3 regions of the Pseudoalteromonas sp. SG43-5 genome follow, and region 3 is predicted to be linked to each of the others. Evidence: predicted binding sites of a transcription regulator. Region 3 holds the regulator's gene; each other region holds the start of a gene.

What was found. Region 3 encodes MetJ, which represses methionine synthesis genes. Its sites were predicted from a motif close to TAGACGTCTAGACGTCTA; they were not measured.
Positions count from the first base shown of each region.
Region 1: the regulator MetJ is predicted to act here: its motif matches at 2,981-2,998, upstream of metK (methionine adenosyltransferase).
Region 2: the regulator MetJ is predicted to act here: its motif matches at 2,904-2,921, upstream of H5161_RS09630 (methylenetetrahydrofolate reductase).

Region 1 covers NZ_JACJFA010000005.1:47,737-53,670, reverse strand. The annotation lists gene hpf (ribosome hibernation-promoting factor, HPF/YfiA family) at 1-127, opposite strand, end outside; gene H5161_RS07080 (pyrimidine/purine nucleoside phosphorylase) at 305-619, opposite strand; gene tkt (transketolase) at 804-2,795, opposite strand; gene metK (methionine adenosyltransferase) at 3,100-4,251, shown strand; gene H5161_RS07065 (hypothetical protein) at 4,427-4,975, shown strand; gene H5161_RS07060 (5-formyltetrahydrofolate cyclo-ligase) at 4,994-5,590, shown strand; gene rpiA (ribose-5-phosphate isomerase RpiA) at 5,644-5,934, shown strand, end outside.
Region 2 covers NZ_JACJFA010000007.1:82,848-88,781, forward strand. The annotation lists gene H5161_RS09620 (DEAD/DEAH box helicase) at 1-604, shown strand, start outside; gene H5161_RS09625 (sensor domain-containing diguanylate cyclase) at 664-1,644, shown strand; gene H5161_RS09630 (methylenetetrahydrofolate reductase) at 1,904-2,860, opposite strand; gene H5161_RS09635 (pitrilysin family protein) at 3,111-5,934, shown strand, end outside.
Region 3 covers NZ_JACJFA010000012.1:28,044-33,977, forward strand. The annotation lists gene H5161_RS13075 (malic enzyme-like NAD(P)-binding protein) at 389-1,630, shown strand; gene metJ (met regulon transcriptional regulator MetJ) at 1,695-2,015, opposite strand; gene metB (cystathionine gamma-synthase) at 2,305-3,552, shown strand; gene metL (bifunctional aspartate kinase/homoserine dehydrogenase II) at 3,722-5,934, shown strand, end outside.

The sequences.
Region 1 (5,934 bases), on a different contig from region 3:
TAGACAAAATAATATCGAGTGCAATAAGCGATGGAAAGTGGCTCTCGATTTTTGAAAATTTTTCGTTGATGTGCTCTCTAATAGAGTCAGTAACTTCAACATGGTGACCAGAAAGATTAATTTTCATAGGGTATCCTTTTATTTGTTACCTCATAAATAGTATTGGGGGCTATTTAGATTAACACAAGGAAAAAAGAGAGATATTTGAGGTTTATTTGCGGTTTTTGGTGATTTAAATCATGCGTTGTGCAAAGTTTATGCAAAGCCCATAGTGCATGGGCTTTCAGACGTCTAGCTGTATTGATTAATCTGTGTACGAACAACAGTAGTCAGCAAAATCAGATACTTTTACTTTAAAGCTTACATTTGCATCAACATTAAACGATTCACCCGCGTTAAATGTTTTCCACTCACTTGCCCCTGGTAATAAAATATCCCATTGGCCAGCTAAAAGCTCCATGCATTCTTTTTGGTTTGTATCAAAAACAAACTCACCAGGTTGCATAAAGCCTAAAGTTTTCGCTTCTCCATCACCTAAAATAACGGTACGGCTCGACACTTTTCCGTCAAAATATACATTGGCTTTTTTTACTACACTTACGTTATCGAACTTTGGCATTTTTAGCTCCTGCTATTAATTTAAGATTTTTATTTATAAATTTTATCGCACTACCTTGCCTGATAGCTTACTTTCTTGCAAGGAAAGCAGCATTGTTCAAGGTGAAGTTGCTTCATGTTAGGGCATAAAAAAACCCGCAACATGTGCGGGTTTTTCAATTACTTACTTTATTTAATCAAAGCGATTAAAAAAGCTCGTTTGCTTTGCTTACAATGTTTGCCACTGTAAAACCAAAGTGCTCAAACAGCTCACCAGCAGGTGCCGACTCACCAAAGGTAGTCATACCTACTACTGCGCCATTTAGACCTACGTACTTGTACCAGTAGTCAGCAATACCTGCTTCTACTGCTACGCGGCGTGTAACAGATGCCGGTAATACGCTTTCTTTATACTCTGCGCTTTGATCTTCAAAGGCATCAGTACATGGCATAGATACAACACGTACCTTTTTACCTTGGCTGCGTAGCTCAGTTGCTGAATCTTGTGCTAGTTGCACTTCAGAGCCTGTCGCAATGAAAATAATTTCAGGGTTGCCGTCACAGCTAAGGATGTAACCACCCTTTTTAACATCGCTTAATTGCTGTGCGTCACGCGCTTGTTGCTCAAGACCTTGGCGAGTAAAGATTAACGATGTAGGACCGTCTTTACGCTCAATAGCTTGTTGCCATGCAATTGCCGACTCAACTTGGTCACATGGGCGCCAGTTGTATAAGTTAGGCGTTAAACGCATGCTTGCAATTTGCTCTACTGGTTGGTGAGTTGGACCATCTTCACCTAAACCGATTGAATCGTGCGTGTATACAAAAATGCTTGGTTGCTTCATTAATGCAGCCATACGTACGGCATTTTTTGCATATTCAACAAACATTAAGAACGTAGCACCGTAAGGAATAAAGCCTTTATGAAGGGCAATACCATTCATAATTGCCGACATACCAAACTCACGTACACCGTAGTAAATGTAGTTACCGCTTGCATCGTCGTGTGTTAAACCTTTAGAGCCATCCCAAATTGTTAAGTTTGAGCCTGCTAAATCGGCTGAGCCACCCATAAATTCTGGTAATAACGGACCAAATGCGTTTAATGCATTTTGCGATGCTTTACGAGACGCTGGGTTTGCAGGGTTTGCTTGTAATTGCTCAATGTACGCTTGAGATTTTTCAGCCCAATCGCCAGGCAGTTCGTTATTAATACGACGCTTGTATTCAGCCGCAAGCTCTGGGTATGCTTTTGCGTATGCTGCAAATTTTTCGTCCCAGCTTGATTCAAGCTGCTGACCTTTTTCTTTGCTATCCCATTGTGCGTAAATATCATCAGGAATTTCGAACGCATCGCCAGTCCAACCTAAGAATTCGCGAGACGCTTTAATTTCGTCATCACCTAGTGGTGCACCGTGACAATCGTGGCTACCAGATTTATTAGGTGAGCCGTAACCAATAATTGTTTTACAACAAATTAGTGATGGTTTATCGGTAACACTTTTAGCTTCTGCAATTGCAGCACTTATAGCATCGCTGTCGTGGCCATCAACACCACTAATTACATGCCAACCGTATGCTTTAAAGCGAGCTGGCGTGTCATCTGTAAACCAACCTTCTACTTCACCATCGATTGAAATGCCGTTGTCATCCCAAAATGCAACAAGTTTACCCAGACCTAATGTGCCTGCAAGTGAACCAGCTTCATGAGAAATACCTTCCATAAGGCAGCCATCGCCCATAAATGCATAGGTAAAGTGATCAACAATATCGTGACCTTCACGGTTAAACTGTGCAGCTAGTGCCTTTTCAGCAATTGCCATACCTACGGCATTTGTGATCCCTTGACCTAATGGGCCCGTAGTAGTTTCGATTCCTGGTGCATAGCCATATTCAGGGTGACCTGGTGTTTTAGAATGCATTTGACGGAAGTTTTTAATTTCGTCTAGTGGTAAGTCGTAACCACTTAGGTGCAATAGAGAATAGATAAGCATTGAACCGTGGCCGTTTGAAAGAATAAATCTGTCACGGTCAGCCCACTCTGGATTTGTTGGGTTGTGTTTTAGATAATCGCGCCATAATACTTCTGCGATATCAGCCATGCCCATAGGGGCTCCAGGGTGGCCAGATTTGGCCTTTTGTACTGCGTCCATTGACAAGACGCGAATAGCATTTGCAAGTTCTTTGCGAGATGGCATGAATTCTCCTACCTTTATGTGTATTTGCGCGGGTATTTATGTGTTTGTTTATGCACCCAAGTAACTTGGGTTTGTTTATATCGACCATTCTTACTTATTGTGGGGGCTGTGTGCAATTAAAAACCCTATAAAAGTGAGGCATTATGAATATTTTTTAAGACCAAAAAGTTATTAGTAATTTTATTTAGACGTCTAGGCGTAAAAACACTATGCAAGGTGTTTTGTTTTCGATAAAATACGCCCCTTAATTTTTTAGCGCTAATACCGACGTTTGTGAAGCGCAATATTTGTGAGCAGAATTACAATGGCAAAACATTTATTTACTTCTGAATCAGTTTCTGAAGGTCATCCGGATAAAATCGCCGATCAAATCTCTGATGCGGTACTTGATGCTATCCTAGAGCAAGACTCTCATGCCCGTGTTGCGTGCGAAACTTACGTAAAAACAGGTATGGTTATGGTTGGTGGTGAAATCACTACTAGCGCATGGGTTGATATTGAAGAAATTACACGTAAAACAGTACGTGAAATTGGCTACACGCATTCAGACATGGGTTTCGATGCAGATTCATGTGCAATTTTAAACACTATTGGTAAACAGTCTCCTGACATTAACCAAGGTGTTGACCGTACTAGCCCAGAAGAACAAGGTGCTGGCGACCAAGGTCTTATGTTTGGTTACGCATGTAACGAAACAGAAGTACTAATGCCTGCGCCAATTACTTACTCACACCGTTTAGTACAGCGCCAAGCGCAAGTACGTAAAAGCGGCGAGCTTAACTGGTTACGTCCAGATGCAAAATCTCAAGTTACTTTTGCATACGAAAATGGTAAGCCAGTAGGTATTGATGCAGTAGTACTATCTACTCAGCACAGCGAAGACATTTCGCAAAAAGATTTAGTAGAAGCGGTGATGGAGACTATCATCAAGCCGGTACTTCCTGCAGAGCTTATTACAAGCGCGACTAAATTTTTCATTAACCCAACGGGTCGCTTTGTAATTGGCGGACCAATGGGCGATTGTGGTTTAACAGGTCGTAAAATCATCGTTGATACATACGGTGGTATGGCTCGTCACGGTGGTGGTGCTTTCTCTGGTAAAGATCCATCAAAAGTTGACCGCTCAGCTGCATACGCTGCACGTTACGTTGCTAAAAACGTAGTTGCGGCTGGCCTTGCTGATAAATGTGAATTACAAGTTTCTTACGCAATCGGTGTTGCAGAGCCTACATCTATCAGCGTTGAAACGTTTGGTACAAGCAAGTTAGAAGAAAGCCGTTTAATCGAACTTATTCGTGAACACTTTGACCTGCGCCCTTACGGCTTAATTCAAATGCTTGATTTAGAGCGCCCTATCTACCTTCCTACAGCGGCTTACGGCCACTTTGGTCGTGACGAATTCCCTTGGGAACGTACAGATAAAGCTGATGCACTTCGTGCAGCTGCTGGCCTTTAAGCTAAAAGTGTTGAAGTAAATTAAAAACGGCCCTTAATAGGGCCGTTTTTGTATCTAAAACTTATCAGTTACATTGTTTGTAGTACGTCTACAAAATAACTATAAAATCAACCTCGAATTCTTTTGTACTTTAGGTATATACTCATTTCATTATAAAAGCTTTAGGGATAGTTAAATGGCCGATAACTTTCGCGTTATATTTGCAGGACTTGCCGATAACGTTGACATAAAAACAGCGTGCGCAAACTTAGCTGCAAAATTAAAAACGTCAGATGAAAAAGTAGCTCTTTTTTTTAAAGGTAAGCCGCTGTTTGCGCCAAGCGATAAAGACAAAGCGTTAAAACAGACTAAGTTATTAGCAAGCCTAGGTATTAAAAGTAAGCTGCAAGCTGTTTCAAATGCGATTCAAAATAGCTCCCCCGCAGCTGCAAATAACAACCAACGTGATGAACGTATTTTTGATGCACTTGATTACATCACTAGCAGCTTAATACGCCTTGAAGAAAAGCTAGATGAGCTAGAGCAACGCCTTCCTGAAGCTCAATTAAATACACCAGACGAAAGTGTAGACGAATGGCAAAATGATGACCTAATGCTAGATGAGGATTTAGCGACTCCTAAAAAACGCAGTAACTTACTTTTATATTCATTGATTGCAACTGCCACCATCTTGCTAGTCGTACTGGCTGTTTTTTTGATTTTTCCCGATTTATTCTCTTTTTAAAAATGGCTAATTAGTTTAATGAGCAATGAACGCGCACAAATAAGAGCTGAAATTCGTAACACCCGTAAAAACTTGTCAAATAATCAGCAAATAATTGCTGCGCAATCGCTAAAAATGAATTTTATTCAACACTTAAAAAGCGAAAACATAACGAATTCAAAGCATATTGCCATTTATTTAAGTAACGACGGAGAACTAGACACTTCATTGTTAATTAAAGAATTATGGAACTTAAACCATGCTGTTTATCTACCTATAATACACCCATTCAATGGCGCTAATTTACTATTTCAGCGCTATGAGAAAAACTCACCCATGAGGGCAAATCGCTATGGTATCTTGGAGCCTAAGCTGAACTGCTCTCAAATATGCCCATTACCAGCGCTTGATTACCTCCTTATGCCATTAGTGGCATTTGATAAACAAGGTAATCGCCTAGGAATGGGAGGTGGGTTTTACGACCGGACATTGGCACGTTTACATGAACAAAATTGGCAAAAACCGCAACTAATTGGCCTTGCACATGAATGCCAAAAAGTTGATGCTCTACCAATCGAGTCATGGGACGTACCACTTGAAACCATTATCACCCCAGATAAAACATACTGTTGGTAACATTTAATTTTGGTTACTAGCCGCATATTTCTGACATACATGAGCACAAAGCAATGACACAAGACGAATTAAAAAAAGCAGCTGCCTGGGCAGCACTCGAGTTTGTAAAAGAAAACACCATTGTAGGTGTCGGTACAGGCTCTACTGTTAATCACTTTATTGATGCCCTTGGCTCAGTAAAGGACACTATTGTAGGCGCTGTATCAAGCTCAGAAGCGTCAACTGCACGTTTGGAAGCGTTAGGTATTGAAGTGTTTGAACTTAATAACGTTGATGCTTTAGATGTATACGTTGACGGCGCTGACGAAATAAACGCTCAAAACGAAATGATTAAAGGCGGCGGC
Region 2 (5,934 bases), on a different contig from region 3:
CTCAGCTGCGGTTGAAGTAGAGCAAGTTATTTACGCTGTAGATGAAGACCGTAAGCGCGAACTTGTATCGCACATGATTGGCATGAAAAACTGGCGCCAAGTGCTTATTTTTACTCGCACAAAACAAATGGCCGATCAGCTTGCTAAAGAAATGTGTAAAGATGGGTTAAAAACCGAATCAATCCATGGCGATAAATCGCAAGGCGCACGCGACCGTGCATTGCAAAACTTTAAAGAAGGTATTACACGCGTACTTGTTGCAACCGATGTCGCTGCGCGTGGTTTAGATATTTCTACACTTAGATACGTAATTAATTTTGAACTGCCGTACATTGCCGAGGATTATGTGCACCGTATTGGCCGTACAGGTCGCGCTGGTGAACAAGGGCTTGCTATGTCATTGGTAAGTATTGATGAGCAATGGCTGCTAGAAGAAATTGAAGTATTACTCGATACGCGTTTAACGCCGCAGTGGTTAGAAGGTTACGAGCCTGACTTAAATAAAAAGCCCAAAGATAATCGTAAAAATACGAATAAATCTCGAAAAGATCGCGATAAAAAACGCATTACAGGTAAAAGAGAGCCAAGTAGACGTCGTAAATAATAGCTTTTAGTTTACTTTTTTGCCTATACTGGAGCTATTAAATAGCCGAGGTAAAGTTAATGTTTGAAACTGATAAATGGGCATTCTCTGGTGTTGATGGCCAAATATCTTTGCATAAATGGCAAAAAACAATGGACCTTATCACGGGGCTTTTTTCAGCCCCGTCTGGTTATATAGTTCAGGCGACAAGCAAAGGCTATCGCGTTGTTATTAGAAATAACGAAGGTGGCTCAAGCTTTGAAACCAACCCGATACTTCCCCCTCAAACTCCTCTTTTTTGTCGGCACGTCGCTGAAACTAATAATATTTTATATGTTAATGATGCAAGCAATAACGATGCATGGAACACCCTACCAGAAGTAGTTGAGGATGGCGTTGAATCCTACCTAGGCTTACCTATTCATTGGCCAGAAGGTGAAGTATTTGGCACGCTATGCTTAAAAGACACTAAAATAACTAGCTATACCGATGAATACTTTGAACTCATAGAGCAACTACGCGATTTAATTGAAGACGACCTAGCGCTTGTTTACAGCTATGAACAAATGCGCGAAATAGCCATGTTAGACTCATTAACAGATATCTATAATCGCCGAGCACTTAACTTACTAGCTCAGCAAAAGCTTAATTTAGCACTGCGTTTGGGATTCGACGTATGTTGCTTGTTTATAGATATAAACGACTTTAAAAAATTAAACGACACCTTTGGTCATGAAGTGGGTGACAAAGCCTTAATTATTTTGGCGGATACGCTAAAAAACCATTTAAGAGATGCCGACATAGTAGGGCGTTTAGGTGGTGATGAGTTTGTTGCAGTAATGCAATTAAGCGATAAAAGCAAAATTAGCTACATCATGGATAAAATATCCTCTGAGTATACAAATGCTTTACTAAAAGAAGGTGTTTGCGATTTATCGCTCAGCATTGGTTATAGTTTTACTAATAAACAAAAGCAGCCCTTTGAAGCGCTATTAAATGATGCAGACCACGCAATGTATAAAAATAAACAAGCGTATAGACTCGCTAAAAAAGCACAATAATAAAAGTAAGTTCGTCATGACTCATGCCACAAAAACTTGGCTGGTTTTTTCTGCGATAGGTTTTATTTTTGGTGTTATGTGCTCCTCTATGGGGTTTGCCTTAAAAAGGCTTGAGAGTAATAACCAAAAATAGCTTCAATGAATAGCTTAAGCTGCAAATTTTTACTTGTACTTCTTAATTTATTTTTCAAAGTACGGACATAAAAAAGCAAGCCATGAGGCTTGCCAAGAAGGGGGTTAATTAGCTCTTACCTAGCCTTTAAGCTATTAGCTTTTCAGCAAGGTTTAATTCCATAATAGCTTTTAATAAACGGTATAAGTTAATTGATGCATCAATTTCTTCTTTACGGTTTGTTAAGCTTTCAATATTTAAGCCCAGCGGTACATCTAAATGCGCACAGCTTTTAAGTATTAAGTCGAGGTTTTCGCGGCAAATACGGACCGATTCGCTTAATGTATTGTCTGCATCAAGCATGCGCCATTTTGTTGCCTCTGGCACTGAGATACCCAACCATTGCATAAATTCTAAGGTTTTTTCGCCGCCGCACGGGGTAAACGTTAATATAATACGTTGTGGTGTAATACCCTGCGCTTTACATGTACGTGCGTAGCTAGTGATTAGCTCTATAGTCGCTTGTGCATCGTAAACAGCTTGCGATATAAAAAACTGACAACCTTGTGCTGTTTTTTCTATTAATCGTTCGTGCTCATTTCGTTTACTTGAATGGCGTTCAGCAATCGTAACGCCACCTAAAAAGAAATCATCTGATTGCTCAGCCAATGCTTTATAAGCATCTGGCAGGCTTAGCTTTATATCGCCTATCGATGATGGGCTACCTACTAAAACAACATTTTGTAAATCGTAGTCGTTTTTAGTTTCACTTAGCCAATCTTTAAATTCGCCTACGCCACGCTGCGCCACACTTTTATAAGTAATCACATCTTGTGCAGATAAATTACGAAGTAAATGGCTGTATTCACGCGGATCAACGGTTTGTTTAAACGCAAATGGGCGGTCTTGGTTAGTTCGGCTGCTTTCGTCTTGAATGTCGTAAATTATCACGCCGTCGTATTCAATTTCGTGTAAGCGACCTAATAGCTTTTCTGCAATGGTTTTTAATTGCGCTTTATCGGTGCCAATTTTAGGCGGGGTAGTACCAATAAGATAAACACCTTGATTGGTGTCCACTATCTTCTCTTTTAGTGATAAAGCCATAATCCTCATTCCAGCTAAGTTTGTTTTGATGGATTTAATATAGCAGCCATTTAGACGTCTAGATAGATTTATTTAATGAAAGTTTTTCAATTAACATGATGTTTATTCATAGTGCTTGTTCCCATAATTTATAATTGACACAGTTGTTTACATAATAAATCCCCTTGGGACTCTTATATTTATTGGCTTTGGGGCATAATTAAAGAGTTAAATCTGACAACAAATTTGCTCAATTTAAAAAGGGACAACAATGAAATTTAAATTATTAGCAACCAGCTTAGCGGTATCGCTGGCCTTAACGGGTTGCGCCATGCAACAAAACCAAAGCACGCAAACAACAGCACAACAAGAACAAGTAAATAAAGCTGATGACCGTGTTTTTTCACAAGATTACTTAATTGAAGAGCTAGAAAACGGCTTACGTGTCATGGTTGTTAAAACCGATTACCCTGATGTAGTGTCGCTGCAAATTCCGGTATCGGTTGGATCGCGTAACGAAGTTGAAGAGGGCAAAACAGGCTTTGCTCACTTTTTTGAACACATGATGTTTAAAGGCTCAAAAAAATACCCTGAAGATGTGTACTCAGACATATTAAAAAATTCAGGTGTTGATAACCGCGCATATACCACAAACGATTACACAAATTACCATTTAAACTTTTCAAAGCAGCACCTTGATAAAGTACTTGAGCTTGAAGCTGATATTTTTCAAAACTTAACCTACACCGAAGAGCAATTTAGAACAGAAGCACAAACAGTAAAAGGTGAGTACTTAAAAAACAACGCGAGCCCAATTCGTAAATTATTAAGCGCTGTACGCGAAGAGGCGTTTGATAAGCACACGTATAAACACACCACTATGGGCTTTTTTAAAGACATAGAAGCCATGCCTGATCAAATGGCCTATGGTAAAGAATTTTTTGCTAAGTTTTATAAGCCTGAGTACGTGTCACTTGTCATCGTGGGCGATGTAGACCCACAAGCAACAATGGCAATGGTTAAAAAGCATTGGGGCAGCTGGAAAAAGGGTAACTATGTTGCTGACATTAAAGCAGAACCTGTTCAACAAGCACCAAAATATTTACACCAGCAAGATGAAGCGCTACCAGGGCATTGGTTACTCGTATCGTACAAAGGCGCTGCGTGGGAGCCTGCTAAAAAAGACAGAGCGGCGCTTGATTTAATCTCACAGCTTTATTTTTCTAGTAATTCAGATTTATATCAAGAGCTAGTGGTCGACAAACAAATTGCCAGCCAAATGTTTACCTATAACCCAGAGACTAAAGATCCGGGTTTATTACACGTATTTGTTAAAGTAGAAAACGCAGGCGATTTAGCCACTGCGCGCGATGCCATTAATCGAACTTATGCAAAAGCACGCACTGAGCTTGTTGATGAGCAAAAGCTAAGTGATTTAAAATCGAATCTTAAATACAGCTTTATTAATGGCTTAGATTCGTCGCAAGCGATTGCATCAACCCTTGCCAGCTACATGCATTTTGAGCGCGATCCTGAGGTTATAAACCAGCTGTATAAATCGGCAGATAACATCACCAGCGCAGATATTAAAGCCGTTGCTAATAAATACTTTACTGATAACGCACGTACCACATTAACAATGTCGGCACTTGATAAAGCCCCAGGTTTTGAGCAAGAAGTTAATTTAAATGCGCTTACTGCAAAGCTTGAACAAGCACCTGCGGCACCTGCATTTAAAGTACTTGATAAAACCAATAGCTCGCCGTTAATCGATGTTAACTTTTTATTCAATACCGGCGCGGCTGCCGACCCTCAAGGCAAAAAAGGTGTTGCAGCGCTCACTGCGGCAATGCTTGCACAAGGTGGCTCAGAGGCGACAAGCTATAAAGATATTCAAAAAGCACTTTATCCGCTTGCAGGTAGCTTTGGTTATCAAATAGATAAAGAAATGCTGTCGTTCCAAGGGCGTATTCATAAAGACAATGCAGCGCAGTGGTATTCACTTGTGAGCGATCAATTATTAAACCCAGGCTTTAGAGAAGATGACTTTAAACGCCTTAAAAAAGAAATGATCGATGGTATTAAATCAGGCTTAAAAGCATCTAACGATGAAGAGCTAGGCAAAGAAGTGCTATACAGTGCACTTTACAAAAATCACCCTTACGAAAGTTACAACTACGGTGATATTTCGGATTTAGAAGCGTTGACGCTAGATGATGTTAAAGCGTTTTATAACAGCGAGCTTACGCAATCTAAACTCACGGTTGGCTTAATTGGGGCTGTGCCTGCAAACCTTAAAGCTAAAATGATGAGCGATTTTGCAACGCTACCAAAAGGTGAGCAAAGCCGTTTAAGTATTCCTGATGCGCCAGTGCTTAAAGGTCATCATGCAACTATTGTAGAAAAATCGGCACAATCGACTGCTGTATCGTTTGGTTTTCCTATTGATACAATAAGAAGTAGCGAAGACTGGACAGCCCTTTGGCTTGTGCGTTCGTACTTTGGTGAGCACCGTAGTTCTAACAGCTTTTTATATGAGCGCATTCGTGAAACTCGCGGCATGAACTATGGCGATTACGCATACATTGAATACTTTCCACGTGGTATGTTTCAAACCAAGCCAGATGCAAACCTAGGGCGCTCAGAGCAAATATTTCAAGTGTGGTTACGCCCACTTCGCTCTAATAACGATGCGCACTTTGCAACACGTACCGCCTTGTTTGAGCTAGATAAGCTAATTAAAAATGGTATGAGCGAAGGTGATTTTGAAGCTACGCGTAACTTTTTAATTAACTTTGTGCCGCAAATGGTTGCAAGTCAAAATCGCCAATTAGGTTACGCGCTTGATAGCGAATTTTACAACACTGATAACTTTGTAAGTTACGTAACTAATAAACTTAAAACGCTAACGCTTGCTGATGTTAATCGCGTTATTAAAGAAAACTTACAAACAGACAATGTTCACTATGTATTTATTACTGGTGACGGCGCTGATATGCAAAAACGTTTAGCATCGCAGCAAACATCACCAATGATTTATAACACTAATAAACCTGCTGAATTAGTGGCTGAAGATAAAGTGATTGCTGATTATA
Region 3 (5,934 bases):
AAACCTTTACAGACAAATGAATAGATATTCTCTATATTTTAAATAGTACAAATTTTAACTAGGTTGATAAAAGTAGCTAACGTGGGCTTATCTGTTTTTAAAGTAGTGTAGTAGGCTGTTATTTTAAGTTTATGATGATGTGTTAAACATACATTTTTTTAATATTTTAATAGACATAAACACACCTCAAAACTTACTTTTTTGGTGAATTTTTATTTATCAAATGTTTATATAATCCTGCAAAGTTACTGAAAAACCTCTTAAAATTAAAGGATATAGCATATAACAGGATAGACCTGATATTGCTTGGAATTTAAAAATAATAAGGGTATCGTACCCCAAGACTCCACCTCTCACTTTAACTTAAATTGCAGGATACCATCGCGTTATGTCTGACTTTCGTGAACAAGCACTACATTATCACTCACATCCCGTACCTGGTAAAATTAGCATTGAGCTAACAAAACCAGCTGAAACAGTTCAAGACTTAGCCCTAGCTTATAGCCCTGGCGTCGCTGAACCTGTACGTGAAATTGCCGCAGATCCTGCAAATGCATATAAATATACCGGTAAAGGTAACATGGTTGCGGTTATCACTAATGGTACTGCAATTTTGGGCTTGGGTAATTTAGGTCCTCTAGCGTCTAAACCCGTAATGGAAGGCAAGGCGTTATTGTTTAAACGTTTTGCAGGGCTTGATTCTATTGATATTGAAGTAAAGCACAAAACAACAGAAGACTTTATTAACACGGTGGCCAATATTGCTGACACATTCGGTGGTATTAACCTTGAAGATATTAAAGCACCAGAGTGTTTTGAAATTGAAAAAGCATTAATAGAGCGTTGTGGCATTCCTGTTTTTCATGATGATCAACACGGCACCGCCATTGTTACGGCTGCCGGCATGTTAAATGCACTAGAAGTACAAGGTAAATCAATTGAAGATGCAATAATTGTATGTTTAGGTGCAGGCGCTGCTGCAGTTGCGTGTATGGAACTGTTAATTAAGTGTGGTGCACTGCGTGAACACATTTATATGCTTGACCGCAAAGGTGTTATTCATACTCGTCGCGATGATTTAAATGAATATAAACAGCTTTTTGCTAACAATACCGATAAACGCACATTGCAAGATGTAATTGCAGATGCTGATGTGTTTGTTGGTGTTTCGGGTCCTAACTTGTTAGCTGCCGAAGATTTAAAACTAATGGCAGAAAAACCGGTCGTGTTTGCATGTTCAAACCCAGATCCAGAGATCGATCCTGCACTTGCTCACGGCGCACGCAACGATTTAATTATGGCAACAGGGCGCTCTGATTACCCTAACCAGGTTAACAATGTTTTATGTTTCCCGTTTATTTTCCGTGGTGCACTTGATGTACGTGCAAGCGCGATTAACGATGAAATGAAAATTGCTGCAGTTGAGGCTATTCGTAGTATTGCCAAAGAGCCTGTACCTGCAGAAGTTTTAAAAGCCGCAGGCGTAGATAAGCTAGAGTTTGGTGCGCAGTATATTATTCCAAAACCAATGGATCCGCGTTTACTACCGCGTATAGCTAAAGCTGTAGCACTTGCTGCGGTAGAGTCGGGTGTTGCGCAAATTGACTTGCCTGAAAACTATATGGCGTAATATATAACGCTTAAACAAAAAAACCTCAGCAATGCTGAGGTTTTTTGATTAAAAAGGTAACGATTTATTCTTCGTTTAAAATAGGCACTTCTAAACCCATTTCTTGCATTATCTTTTTAACTTCTTCTGGTACTTTTTCTGCGTTGTCTTTACGTAGGTCATCGTCATTTGGTAAAGGTTGGCCAGTAAATGCATGCAAAAACGCCTCACATAGCAATTCACTATTTGTTGCATGGCGAAGGTTGTTGATTTGACGACGCGTACGCTCATCCGTTAAAACTTTTAATACATTTAGTGGGATCGAAACGGTGATCTTTTTAACTTGCTCTGATTTTTTCCCGTGTTCTGCGTATGGGTGAATATACTCACCATTCCATTTAGCCATAAGATGTATCGTTGCCTCAGATTATTAATTTCTCACACGGTATAAAAAGCGTGTAAATATGCGTGAAATTCTATCGATTTAAAAAAGATAGTCAAATAATAGATACCGATCTATCTTAATAAGCCTATTTGGGATGTAAAAATAAGCTCACTTTTGTGAGCTAAAATGTGATACTAGCAAACGCCTTACCTAACTTTAGCCATCTAGAGCTTTAAAACCCTTTGACTTATTAAAACGGATAACTTACTCTTTTAGACGTCTAAACATCCAAATTAATCAGGTGACGAATATGAGCGAAAAAAACAAAGCGACCATTGCTGTACGTAACGGCGTTGATGCTGATAAACATCATGGTGCAGTGGTGCCGCCAATTTATTTATCAACGACTTATTCGTTTGCCGACTTTGATACTAAGCGTGAGTATGATTATGGCCGCAGTGGTAACCCTAATCGTGATATTTTAGCAGAGACGCTTGCTAAGCTTGAAGGTGGCGCTCGTGGCATAATTACGGCCACTGGTATGGCTGCCGTGCATTTAGCTACTCAGCTACTTAACAGTGACGACACGTTAGTAATTCCACATGATTGTTATGGTGGAAGCTATCGTTTATTTACATCGTTACAAAAACGCGGACTATTGAAGCTTGAAGTATTAGATTTAACAAAAGAAAAAAGCCTTCAACAAATTTTAGCAATTAAACCTAAGCTTATTTGGATAGAGACTCCAAGTAACCCAGTACTTCGTTTAACCGATATTAAAGCGGTTACCGATGTTGCTAAGCAATGCGGTGCATTGGTTGCCGCAGATAACACGTTTTTGTCTCCTGCCTTACAAAACCCTATTAAGTTTGGTGTAGATATTGTGGTGCATTCAACTACTAAATATATTAACGGGCACTCAGATGTAGTGGGCGGCGCTGTTATTGCTGCAACACAAGAGCTTGGTGATGAGCTTGCTTGGTGGGCAAATAATATTGGTATTACGGGCGCTCCTTTTGATAGTTATTTAACGCTTCGTGGTCTACGTACTTTAAATGTGCGCTTAAGGCAGCACCAAGAAAATGCGCTAGCAATAGCTGAGTACCTTGAAAGCTCCAATTTTGTAAGCCAAGTTTACTATCCTGGACTTGAGTCGCATCCTCAACATGAACTTGCTAAAGCACAACAACTTGGCTTTGGTGGCATGGTTAGTTTTGATATTAAAGGCGATATAAACGACGCGGCAGCATTTTTAACTAGCCTTAAAACGTTTAGTTTAGCTGAGTCACTAGGTGGCGTAGAGAGCTTAATTTGTCACCCTGCAACTATGACGCACGCAGGTATGGAGGCAAAGGCACGTTTAGAAGCGGGTGTGGGCGATACGCTTATTCGTATTTCGGTTGGGATTGAAGATATACACGATTTAATAGCTGACTTTGAACGAGTATTTGAACTTGTAAAACCAGGGCAAAATAAAAATGTTGGCCGTGTAGGCAAAGGTGCTGGCACTTCTGGTGGAAACGTTAAATTAAGTGCAGCCCGTCCAGCGCTTTGGTAATTAATACCAATCCGCAATAATACCTAATCAATTTGAGGGATTAAACCGCACGATAACATCGTTAAAAATTCCTAATATAGAACAACTAAATAACGAAATTTTTGCCTTGTTATCGATACGGTTTTCTTACCTCAAAATAGACAACTTAATTAAGCGAATTGGTATAAATATGGTCAATTGTGTACATAAATTTGGTGGTTCAAGCTTAAGCTCTAGTGAGCGCTATCAAAGCGTAGCTAAAATAATTATTGGGCATACTCAGCCGGGCGACTGTGTTGTGGTATCTGCTGCAGGTAAAACTACAGATACACTTGTGTCGTTGTGGCAAAGTTATCAACTGCAAGACACGCAAGCTGTCGCTGATATTTTACTGCAGTTAAATAACCATCAAAGCGATTTAATTGAGCAGTTATTACAAGCTGATTTAAAGCGCTGCGCACTTAGAACACTAAATACCGAGCTTAGTAATATTGCAGAACTTGCTCAAGCTGAGCAGCTAAAAGAGGCTGCGTTACTTGCGCATGGGGAACTGTGGTCAGCACGTTTACTCGCTACTTATTTACAGCAGTTAAATATTGAGGCGTGTGCTCAAGATGCCCGTAGTCTTTTTACCTTAAACGATGGTGAATTAATGCATGCGCAAAATGCGCAGCAATGTCGACAGTCAATTTTGCCTAATAAGATAAATGTTGTTACTGGGTTTATTGCCGCCGATACGAAAGGTGAGACCGTAACACTTGGACGCAACGGTAGCGATTATAGTGCAACACTACTTGCAAATTACTGTAATGCTAAGCAAGTATGTATTTGGACCGATACACAGGGAGTGTTTAGCACTGATCCTCGTAAGGTAAAAAAAGCGATTAAATACGGCAAAATTTGTCGCGGGCAAGCTAATTTATTAGCTCGTTTGGGTAACCCTGTATTACATGCAAAAACACTATCGCCACTTAAAAACACAGATATTAAGCTAGCTGTTCGTAGTAGTTTTGATGTGCAAGCAAGCCCAACAGATATAGTAAAAGAAGGTTCAGCAAAGAAAAAGCGTTTTATAACCACGCTGCAAAATGTTGATTTGTTAATGGTTGAAGGATTAAGTGAAGGTGAGGTCGCAAGCGTTAGTCAGCTTATTCAGCATAGCCTTCATCATTTTAACCATAATGGTGAAGTGTATTTAGTAGTACCGGCTGCACAAACATATCAAGTTATTAATTACTTTGCTGGTAGAGCTAATATTAGTGAGTCAAATTTAAATGGCTGTGCAATTATTGCCCCTGAGCAAGACGTTAGCGTATTAAAACTGCAAGCTTTAGAAGTATTAGCTGAGCAGACTATAAAACCGCGTTTTGTGCATCAAGATAATGGTTATGTTTTATTACTAACAGACCAATTTATAGATAGCGATATACAAAGCGCCTTACACGATAAGCTAATCAATAAAGGCCAAGAAATAGCCGTTATAGTTGCGGGCCTTGGCAATGTAGGCGATGCTTTTATTGAGCAGTTATCGGCACAATTTGAGCGTTTATCAGACGACTTTAGTATTAAATTGGTAGCGCTGGTTCGCTCTAAACATATGTTATTTAATGCAAGTGGCATAAATATATCGCAATGGAAAACTCAATGGCAGCATGAGGCGAATAGCTATGAAGCTGCGGATTTACTTAATGCGATAAGCGAGCTTGACTACGAACATAAAGTTTTAATTGATATTACTGCAAGTGAGCAGTTTAGCTTTTTATATACAGATTTTGTAGACCGAGATTGTCATTTAATTAGTGCTAACAAATATGCAGGTACAGCACCTACTTCTTGGTATAAAGCACTTCGTAGTAACCTTGGCGAACGTAATTTACATTGGCGATATAATACAAGTGTAGGTGCAGGCTTGCCTATCAATTTTGCTTTGGCTGATTTGCAAAATAGTGGTGATAAAATTACGCGTATTGAAGGCGTGTTCTCGGGTACACTTTCGTGGTTATGTAGTAAGTATGATGGTACCACTGCTTTTTCTGAGTTGGTATTAGAAGCACAGAAAATGGGGTTCACAGAGCCTGACCCTCGCGAGGATTTATCTGGACGAGATATGCAGCGTAAGTTACTTATTTTAGCCCGAGAGTTAGGTATAGAGCTTGAGCTTGATGATATTAGCTTATCGGCATTAATGCCCGGTGAGCTTGCGCTAGGAAGTTGGGAAGACTTTCTAAACAATAAAGCCCAGCTAGATGCGTTCATTGAAGAGCATGCTGATACAGCAAAAGCTAATAACTCAGTACTGAGATACACAGGCCTATTAGATATAACAAAAACTGAAGTTATCGCTAAAGTAGGAGTTACGTATGTGCCCAATGGGAATGCGTTAGCAAACCTTACACCTGGCGA